One region of the Embleya sp. NBC_00888 genome, then DNA from elsewhere that is predicted to be linked to it. Evidence: riboswitches for the same ligand, from Rfam matches in the RefSeq annotation. Region 1 holds a riboswitch; the other holds the start of a gene.

Region 1 (5,160 bases):
GACTCGCCCGCGAGACCGGTTGCATCAAGCGCTACGAACGCCGCTTCCTGCGCCCACTCGACGACGGCTCCTGAGCCGGCGGTCGCGGCGTCGACCGACCACCGTCGAGAAGCTCCCGTGCCGCGCCGAGCCGGGCGTGGCATGCGGGCTCCGTGCCGCCGTACGGCGGCACGTCCGGGGATCGACGGCGCCCGATCGGCGATCAGTGCCGGTGGGACATCGTCGACTCGGAGACCAGCAACCGCAGCAACTCGTCCCGTCCCCCGCGCCGGAAGGCCTCCCGCTGCCGATCGGCCGCGGTCCCCTCCCGCATCAGCCGGTGCACCAGTGCGTCGACCTGACGGACGTCCCCAGTGTCCGCCAAGGCCGGGGTGACGTACTCGATCAACCGGCCGACCAGCTCACCGGCCTTGAGGCGGTGCGGCGTGTACGGGTCGACCAGCACGTCGGTCAGGCCGTGCCGCGCGGCGTACCACTGCGCCGCCGCGACGAGCTCGGGGGCGGGTCGAGGCGACGGCTGCCCGGCCGTCGCGTCCCGCAGCACGGTGGTCACCAGGGCCCGGACGATGCCCGCGAGCATCACCGCGTCGTCCACCCTGAGCTGCACGTCCATCGCCCGAACCTCGACCGTGGGATAGCGGTCGGAGAGCCGGATCTGCCAGTAGACCCGGGCCCGGTCGCGCAGCACGCCCGCGTTCAGCAGGTCGTCGATCCTGGCGTCGTAGTCGTTCGCGTCGACGAAGGCGGGCGGGACCCCACTGACCGACCAGCGGCCGAAGACGATGGTGCGCCAACTCGCGAAGCCGGTGTCGCCGCCCTCCCACAGCGGGGAGTTCGCGGACATCGCCACCAGCAGCGGCAGCCACGGGCGCAGCCGATTGAGCACGGTCACGCCCGCGTCCCGATCGGGGACCGCGACGTGGACGTGCATCCCGTTGATGAACATCTCGTCGACCAGGCGCGGGGCGTCCGAACGCAGCGATCGGTAGCGGATTCGGTCGGTGACCTCGGCCGGGGGGCCGGGGCCGAAGGGCGAGGACCCGGACGCGACCAGGAGGCATCCCGCTTCTTCGGCCGCGGCGGCCACCGAGTGACGCAGCCGCAGCAGGTGGCCGCCGACCTCGTCGAGGGTCTCGCACACCGGTGTGGCGACCTCGACCTGCATCTGCAACAACTCGGGCTGGATCTCGCCGCCGGCCACCGCCGGTTGCAGATCCGCCGCCGCCCGAACCGCCTCGGCCATCGGCACCGGCAGGCCGTCGACGGGATCCACGAGCAGGTACTCCTCCTCGACGCCGAGCGTGATCACGGCCGCCCCCCGACCACGACGGGCACGGCTCCGCGACCGAGCGCACGGCGTACGGGGGCCACCCGTTGCCCCGCGGTCGAGCACACCATCGTGGACTCCTTCCAACCGTGACCACCGACGAGGCACCGCCGCCGTCGGTCGAGCGGCGCCCACCCGCCGCCCCAGCTGCCGCATCCCCGCCGCGACGCGCGGACCCGCGACTCGCACGCCAAGGGCGCCGCAGGCGCGGCGCCCTTGGTCGGACCCGTGACTCAGACCGGCGTCCCCTCGTCGGCACAGTCGTCGGAGAGTTTCGCGACGGGGTTTATGGTCCGCTCGACCTCGCTCATGCACGGACCGCAGAACGTCTCCCGTCGCCGGGCGCCGTCCACATCCCGGCTGGGGGGCAACGTCACCCCGCACATCGCGACGTCCTCGCTCTCCATCGCGTGCCACACCACGCTTTGTGCGTCCTGGACCGCTCTCATCACGTGCATGTCCGCTCCCGTGTCGTGAGATCCATCGACCTCACCATGTAATCCGCTGTGGGCTCGGCCCGCACGCCCAGCGCTTCCCGGCCGAGGGGCGATCCGGGGCTCCGGGCACCCGATCAGGCACAATCCCGATCGACGGCTTGGGCCGTGCGGGTGAACGCCACCCGCGTTCCGTACGCCCGGCCCACTCTCGGTGACGCGCGACACGTATCGACGCGGGCACGCGGCGTGGAAGGCTCGCGCCGAGTGTTCGCGCGCTCCGGGGTCGGTGAAATTCCGAACCGGCGGTGACAGTCCGCGACCCGACCGCGGCCGGCGGCCGGTTGACCCGGTGAGACTCCGGGACCGACGGTGAGAGTCCGGATGGAAGGCAGTGCGCGGCGACACGTCGACCCCGTGATCGGGCCCTGCCCGGACGCGGGACGAACGTGCTCGCTCCCCCGGAACGGCGTCGGCGCACGGGGGAACGGGCCGTTGGCGGATTCCGAACCTCTCGTACGCCGTGGCCGTCCCCTGCGGCATGCGTCGAACGCCCGTCCGGGCTCGGCGCTCCGCGTCCCGGCCGGGACTCCCACCCACCCGCCGAGTCCCGGGCGACACGTGGGGAGCGGACCGGTCGGGCGGCGTCGATGTCGGGCCCGCGCGATCGTTGAGCGTGGGTCAACGAAGGCGCGGCGGATCGACGTTGATCGGGAGCGGTGCGCCGGTGGAGAGTTGAGGACATCGGCGGCGGCCCGGTCGGGATCGGTGACTGCCGCCCGCCCCCACCCGGTTCGAGCATCGGAGCAGCATGCCCTCCCCCACCCGCCGTCCGGACGGCCTCGAAGTACGCCTGGCGAGTCGTCCCGTGGGCGAACCCCGCGCGGAGGACTTCGAGTTCGCCCGGACCGAGGTTCGCGAGCCGGAAGCCGGCCAGGTCCTCGTGCGCAACACCTGGATGTCGGTGGATCCGTTCACCCGCGAATGGATGCACGCCGACGCGTACGTGCCGCCGTTCGTCGTCGGCGAGCCGCTCGCCGGCGGCGCCGTCGGCGAAGTGGTCGCCTCCCGCGCGGAGGACCTCCCGGTCGGCACGATCGTGTCGCACTTCGCCGGATGGCGCGAGTACGCCGTGCTGGGCGCCGACGCGGTCGCCGCGGTGGAGACGCACCTGGGCGCGCTGGGCAGTACCGGCCTGACCGCCTACGCGACGCTGACCCGGGTACTGCCGGTGCGGCCCGGCGACGTGGTCTACGTCTCGGCCGCCGCCGGCGCCACCGGCAGCGTCGCCGGACAACTGGCCCGCCGACTGGGCGCGGCCACGGTGATCGGCTCGACCGAGGGGGCGGAGAAGACCCGACTCCTCACCGAGGAGTTCGGCTTCGACGTCGGCATCGACCACACCCGGGGCCGACTGCGCGAGGACCTCGCCCGGGCAGCCCCCGACGGCGTCGACCTGACCGTGGAACTCGTCGGCGGCGCGCACCTGGAGGCCGCCATCGACGCCGCCCGGGTCGGCGGCCGGATCGCCGTGGTCGGAGCGATCTCCGGCTACAACGCCACCGGTCCGCTGCCCGGACCCACCAACATCTTCGCCACCGCCACCAAGGAGCTCACCCTGCGCGGCATGGCCGTCACCTCGTACTTCGGGCTCGCCGAGGAATGGACGAAGTTGGCCGCACCCCTCCTGGCCGACGGCACCCTGCGCACCCGGCACACCGCGCTCTCCGGCCTGCGGCGGGCCCCGGAGGCGCTGATCGCACTGCTGCGCGGCGAGAACATCGGCAAGATGCTGGTGCGGCTGGACCACTGACGCCGGCGCGGCCGCGCGTCGACCCGCGACGGCCCGGGGCGTGTCCGCGATTTCCCGCCGGGCGATCGCGGACACGCCCTGGCGACCGCCCGCCGAGCCCACCTGAGATCATGCTCGGGCCCTGCACGACGATCTGGACGAGGATCCGTGGAACGCTACGAAATCGAGGCTTTTCTCACCCTCGTCGAGGAATTGCACTTCGGCCGTGCCGCCGAGCGGCTGCGCATCTCCACCGGCCGGATGAGTCAGACCATCGCGAAGTTGGAACGCGGGATCGGCGCCCGGCTGTTCGAGCGCACCAGCCGCCGGGTCGCGCTCACCCCGCTCGGCTGCCGGTTCCACGACGACCTGCGGCCCGGCCACGAGCAGATCGAGCGGGCCGTGGGGAAGGCGATCATGGCCGCCCAAGGCTTCGACGGCCCGCTGCACGTCGGCTTCCTGGGCGCGGCCGGCGGCCGGTTCCTGTTGGAGGTGGTCCGTGCCTTCCGCGCGGAGCACCCGACCTCGGAGGTGGACCTCCAGGAGTTCCAGATGAACACCTCGATCGCCGGCCTGCGCGCGCACAACTCCGATCTGGTGCTGGTCACCCGCCCGTTCGCCGATCCCGATCTGGTGATCGGTCCCACCCTGTGGGCCGAGACCCGCTACCTGGCGCTCCCGCGCGAGCACCCGTTGGCCTCCCGCACCGAGATCGGACAGGAGGATCTGGCCGACGTCACGCTGTTGCGCATGCCGGCCAATTGCCCGCCCTCGGTCGCCGAGGACCGGGTCCCCTCCCGCACCCCCGCGGGCCGACCGATCGCCCACGGCCGGCCCGCCACCACCTTCCTGGAAGCACTCGCCCTGGTGGGCGCCGGCGAGGGCGCGTTCACGGTGGGCGACCAGGTGAACCGCTTCTACGTCCGTCCCGACGTCAGCTACGTCCGGATCGCCGACGCCCCGCCGATCGAATGGGGGTTGATCTGGCGCAAGGCCCACGAGACGGAACGGGTGCGCGCGTTCAACGACCGGGCCGTCGCGCTCAGCCGCACCCGTACCGCGTCATGACCCGGCGTCCTGCGCTCCCCGCTGCTCCGCCGCCCACTGCCCGGTGATCGGCACGTCCAGCACCGCCTTGCCCCGGACCCGGCGGGACAGCAGCGCGTCGGCGGCGAGTTCCGCCTGCTGCCACGGGCCCCGCCAGCCGATCTGCGGCCTGAGTCGACCCGATTCCAGCAACCCGAGCAGCACCGCGAGGTCGTCCGCGAAGGGCGTCGCGACGTTGAAGTTCTCCAGTCGGCCGCGCGCGGAGTTGGTGCCGGCCACCTCGAAGTCGATGGTGGTCGGCTGCCGGGCCGCCCGGCCGATCGCCTGCACCACCCCGTCCGCCTCCAGCCGGTAGAACGCCTCGGCCAGTTGCGGCCCGCCGACGTTGTCGAGCACGCCGTACACGGGAGCCGACAACGCGCCGGGCCCGAGCACGATCTCGGCCGCGCCCAACTCCTCCAGCCCTTCCGCCCGTTCGAGCGAGCCGACCGAGGCGATCACGTGCGCGCCGGCGAGCGCGGCGAGTTGTACGGCGAACCGGCCGACGCCGCCGGAGGCGC
Region 2 (5,160 bases), on a different replicon from region 1:
TCCGCTGCGGCTTCCGGCGCCGCCTTCTGCGCCGGCACCTCGATGTCGGTGGTTTCGCTGCTGGTCTTCACGCCGTTGCCCCTTCCAGGTGCCGATCTGCCACACGGGCCGCCCCGTTGTCCCGGTACCGCCGGGAGCGGTTCCACCAGTCGACGAGTCCGGCGACGCACATCACGAAGAAGACGCCGTAGACCAGTCCGCTGAACACCAGGCCGTGCTGCACGGCGAGCGGCACGCCCACCATGTCCACGGCGATCCACACCAGCCAGAACTCGAACAGGCCGCGAGCCTGGGCGAGCATCGCCACCACCGAGCCGACGAAGATGTACGCGTCCGGCCACGGCGCCCACGAGATGCCCGTGCGCTCGAGCAGCAGCGCGAAGCCGACGGTGCCGGCCGCCATCACCGCGACGAGCGCGATGCGCTCGTGGGCGGTGCCGAAGCGGATCTGCACCTCGCCGGTGTCGCGCCGGCCGCGGGCCCAGCGCCACCAGCCGTAGCCGGCCGCGATGATGATGACGACGTTGCGCATCGCGCTGCCGCCCAGGTGCACCGAGGTGTTGGCGGCGATCAGCAGTGCCGCGCCGAGGATCTGCACCGGCCACGCCCACAGGTTGCGGCGCAGCGCGAGCCCCACGGTGGCCAGCGACGCGATCTGACCGAGCAGGTCGGACCACGGCACCGGCTTGTCGGCGACGGTGAACGCGGCGTCGTTGAGCCAGCCGATCACGATGTCCCCCCGTGTGTGCCCAGCCGTTCGACGTACTTGGCGATGATGTCGACCTCGAGGTTGACCGGGTCGCCGACGGTCTTGACGCCCAGCGTGGTCAGCGCGAGCGTGGTCGGGATCAGGCTGACGGTGAAGCTCGCGTCGTGCGCGCGCACGACGGTGAGGCTGATGCCGTCCACGGTGATCGAGCCCTTGTCCACCACGTAGCGGGCCAGGTGCGCGGGCAGCGCGATCTCCACGACCTCCCACTCCTCGCCGGGCGTGCGGGCGAGGATCTCGCCGGTGCCGTCGACGTGGCCCTGCACGAGGTGGCCGCCGAGCCGTCCACCGAGCACCATCGGGCGCTCCAGGTTGACCCGCGCGCCGGTGGTGAGCGCGCCCAGGCTCGACTTGTCCAGCGTCTCCTGCATCACGTCCGCGGTGAAGGTGGCCTCGACCGGGTCGACCTTGTCGTCCACGACGGTCAGACACACCCCGTTGACGGCGATCGAGTCGCCGTGCCGGGCGCCGGTGGTGACGACGGGGCCGCGGATGGTGATCCGGGCCGAGTCGGTCAGCCGCTCGATGGCCACGATCTCGCCGAGTTCCTCAACGATTCCGGTGAACATGCGTCAGGACTCCTTCGTTCGGCCGGCGGATTCCGGCCGGGGGCGGGCGGTGATGCGGATGTCGGTGCCAAGGCGCGCGACGTCGTCGACGTCCAGTCGCAACACCTCGGAGATGGTGCCGATTCCGGCCGGTCCCAGGGCGGCGGGCCCGGCGCCGAGCAGGGCGGGGGCGAGGTAGCCCACGACGGTGTCGATCAGGCCGGCCGCGGCGAACGCGCCGGCCAGGGTCGGACCGCCTTCGAGCAGCACGGCGCGTACGTCGCGCGCGTACAGCTCCTTCAACAACGCGGGCAGGTCCAGGCCGGCGTCGGCGCGCGGCACGCGCAGTACGGCGGCCTCGGGCAGGTGGGCGGCGTCCGCGTCGGGTCCGACCGCGATCAGGGTGGGCGCCGCGTCGTCCAGGACCCGGGCGTTCGCCGGGGTGCGGGCGTGCGTGTCCACGATCACCCGCAGCGGCTGCCGGACGTCGGGGACCTCGCGGACGGCCAGGTGCGGGTCGTCGGCGAGCAGGGTGCCGGAGCCGGCCAGCACCGCGTCCACGCTCGCGCGCAGGGTGTGCACGTCCGCGCGGGCGGCGGCGCCGGTGATCCAGCGGCTGCTGCCGTCGGCGGCGGCGCTGCGGCCGTCCAGGGTGGCGGCGTACTTCCAGGTGACGTGCGGGCGGCCCAGTCGGGTCGCGGTCAGCCAGGCCCGGTTGCCCGCCTCGGCCTCGGCGACCAGCAGGCCGCCCTCGGCGTCGACGCCCGCCGCGCGCAGCACCGCGCCGCCGCCGGCCGCGGCCGGGTTGGGGTCGGCGACCGCGTAGCGCACCCGGCGGATGCCGGCGTCGATCAGGGCCTGGGTGCACGGGCCGGTGCGGCCGGTGTGCGAGCAGGGTTCGAGGGTGACCAGGGCGGTGCCGCCGCGGGCCGCGGATCCCGCCGCGCGCAGTGCCTCGACCTCGGCGTGCGGGGCGCCGGCGCGGGTGTGGAAGCCCTCGCCGACCACGGTGCCGTCCGCGCCGAGCACGACGCAGCCGACCACGGGATTGGGGCTGGTGTGTCCCAGGGCGCGGCTCGCCAGCGAGATGGCGCGGCGCATCGCGGCGGTCTCGTCGACCGGCGGGGTGGTGTTGCCCTGCACCTCGTGCCTCCTCGCGATTCGACGCGGGGCACCGGGGTGTTTTCGGGCAGGACGGCACGACGCAGTGACGTGCGGCGATGAGGGCGCACCGAGGGTACGCGAACACGCCGCAGTCGCTCGCCGCGCGCTGCCTCCCATCCGGACTTTGACCGTCGGTACCGGAATTCCACCGGTTCAGCCGGCCGTCGCTCCACTGGTGTGGGGCGTCGACCGGGTCGCGGACTGTAACCGCCGGTTCGGATTTTCACCGACCCCGGAGCGCGCGTACGTGACTTTCGTACACCTCGAAGTGTGCCACGACGGCCGACAACGTTGACCTTGAGCAACCTGTGCCGTCCGTCACGGTGCGTTCGTATACCGGAACACGACTGCGGCGTGGATGATCTGACGTGTCGTCAGCTCGGTGGCCGAAGGCGGTGCCGAAGCACTGTGGCGGCGATGAGATTCTGTGCGCATGACCGTGCAGATCAATCCGAGCATCCTGTCCGCCGACTTCGCCCGCCTCGCCGACGAGGTCGCGCAGGTGCGCAACGCCGACTGGCTCCACGTGGATGTCATGGACAACCACTTCGTCCCGAACCTGACCATCGGCCTGCCCGTGGTCGAGAGCCTGATCAAGGCCACCGACACGCCCATCGACATGCACCTGATGATCGAGGACCCGGACCGCTGGGCGCCCGCCTACGCGGAGGCCGGCGCGGGCAGCGTGACCTTCCACGTCGAGGCCGCGACCGCCCCGGTCAAGCTCGCCCGGGATCTGCGGGCCAAGGGCGCGCGGGCGTCGATGGCGCTGCGCCCGGCCACGCCGATCGAGCCGTACGAGGACCTGCTGCCGGAGTTGGACATGCTCCTGGTGATGACGGTCGAGCCGGGTTTCGGCGGGCAGAGCTTCCTGGACATCATGCTGCCTAAGATCCGCCGGACCCGGCAGTTGATCGCCAAGCACGGACTGCAGATGTGGCTGCAGGTGGACGGCGGGGTGTCCGCGAAGACGATCGAGATGTGCGCGGAGGCCGGCGCGGACGTGTTCGTGGCGGGGTCGGCGGTGTTCGACGGGCGCGATCCGGGGGCGGCGGTGGACCGGCTGCGGGCGCTGGCCACGGGGGCTGCGGGGCGCTGCGCGCACTAGGCGGATGTGCTGTGCCCGTCCGCCGGCCCGTTGCGCTGCGTGAACAGGCCGCGGGATTCGGGCTCGGGATGGGGCACCCGGGGCCTCGCGGGCTTCGTCACAAAGAGTGAAGGTTGGGCCTCTCGTCGTCCTCGCCGAGACGGGAGGCCCTTTCAGCGTTTCGTCGACCAGAGGGTCCAGTGGTCGCTCTCGTGGATCGCGGTGGAGGCGGGGAGCCGGGCCTGGATGTAGGCGGCCAGGTCGTCGAGTTCGGGGTCGGTGAGCTCGTGCAGGATCGAGCGGCCGGTGCGGGCGCGCAGGTCGGCGGCGACCTCGCGGGCGTCGGCGTACTCGCGGCGGGTCTCGGTCAGCGCGCTGGTGCGCACCGCGTCGAAGCCGGCCTCGCGCAGCGCGCGCTCGACCGCCTCGGCGGTGGGGCGGCGGGCCGCCTCGACGGCGAGCAGGGCGGGGAACCGCTCGAAGAACCAGCCGCGCGGGTGGTTCGGCGTCCCGGGGCGGGTGACGTCGGACAGGGTGCGGTCCTGCACGATCAGCGTGCCGCCGGGGGCGAGCAGTCGACGGGCCTCGCGAAAGCAGCGGGCGAGGTCGTCGAGGTGATGGACCAGGGCCCGCGCGAAGACGATGTCGGCGCCGTTGTCGGGCAGTCCGGTGGCGTACGCGTCGCCCTGCCGGAAGGACGATCCCACGCGCTCGCCCGCCCGCTCCCGCGCGCCGGACAACATCGCGGCGGAGAAGTCCACCCCGACCGCGCTCGCCGCGCCCAGGTCCAGCCACGCGCTCGTGTACACCCCGCCGCCGCAGCCCACGTCCACCACCCGCGCGCCGGCCGGGCGGACCAGTTCGCGTACCAGGTCCGCCCACTCCGTGCCGGGGGTGCGTCGGGCGTAGGTGAGGCGGTTGGCGTCGCTGTGGAAGTCGATGGGCATGGTCGCGCTCCCGATGGTGCGAAGAAGAAACAAGTATCTTGATGTCAAGATACTTCGGGACGGGAGGGTCGCTCAAGGGTCTCCCGCGCCGCGTGCCGGCGTCAGGCGGGTGCGCGGCGGCGGCGCCAGGCCAGGTAGGCGCAGGCGCACACGGTGACGCCGGCCATCGCGGCGATGTGCTCGCGGCCGGCCAGGTTCGGCTTGGCCACGACCTCGGCGATCATCAGGATCCACACGCCGGCGAGCAGGATCGGCGCGCGGCGCACCATCGCGATGCACACCACCAGGCCCACCACCGCGGCCGAGGGGCCGGTGTCCAGGACGTCGCCGTGTCGGGCGTCGATGCCCAGCAGATGGTCCGGGCCGAGCGCGATCATCACCCGCGCGGTCAGCGTGCCGCACAGGGTGGCCAGATACGCGATCACCAGGGTTCGCCGTGCGCCCAGGTCGAGTTCGGCCACTCCGAACAGGATCAGCACCTGGACCAAGGCGCCCCACACCGGCAGGTCCGGCGCCGGGACGAACAGTGACACGGGGGTGCGCAGCAGCGCGAGCGGCAGCGGGATGCCCGCGCTCACGCCGCCGAGGACGCGCACCACGTCGCCGCCCCACGCGGTACGCCAGGCGAGCCAGAAGCCGAGGGTC

What was found. Region 1 has a riboswitch for FMN ahead of OG948_RS43570 (NADP-dependent oxidoreductase). Riboswitches for the same ligand answer to the same signal wherever they lie in the genome.
Region 2: it holds a riboswitch for FMN, as region 1 does, so the genes downstream of both, ribD (bifunctional diaminohydroxyphosphoribosylaminopyrimidine deaminase/5-amino-6-(5-phosphoribosylamino)uracil reductase RibD) here and OG948_RS43570 (NADP-dependent oxidoreductase) in region 1, are expected to answer to the same signal.

Annotation. Positions count from the first base shown of each region.
Region 1 is NZ_CP108785.1:2,108,748-2,113,907, forward strand. Features, by position in the region: gene OG948_RS43555 (NIPSNAP family protein) at 1-74, shown strand, start outside; gene OG948_RS43560 (glutamate--cysteine ligase) at 203-1,309, opposite strand; gene OG948_RS43565 (hypothetical protein) at 1,561-1,785, opposite strand; FMN riboswitch at 2,033-2,163, shown strand; gene OG948_RS43570 (NADP-dependent oxidoreductase) at 2,573-3,574, shown strand; gene OG948_RS43575 (LysR family transcriptional regulator) at 3,722-4,621, shown strand; gene OG948_RS43580 (zinc-binding dehydrogenase) at 4,616-5,160, opposite strand, start outside.
Region 2 is NZ_CP108784.1:7,264,894-7,270,053, reverse strand. Features, by position in the region: gene OG948_RS30900 (bifunctional 3,4-dihydroxy-2-butanone-4-phosphate synthase/GTP cyclohydrolase II) at 1-38, opposite strand, end outside; gene OG948_RS30895 (nicotinamide riboside transporter PnuC) at 68-730, opposite strand; gene OG948_RS30890 (riboflavin synthase) at 727-1,338, opposite strand; gene ribD (bifunctional diaminohydroxyphosphoribosylaminopyrimidine deaminase/5-amino-6-(5-phosphoribosylamino)uracil reductase RibD) at 1,342-2,418, opposite strand; FMN riboswitch at 2,581-2,726, opposite strand; gene rpe (ribulose-phosphate 3-epimerase) at 2,915-3,589, shown strand; gene OG948_RS30875 (class I SAM-dependent methyltransferase) at 3,742-4,515, opposite strand; gene OG948_RS30870 (hypothetical protein) at 4,617-5,160, opposite strand, start outside.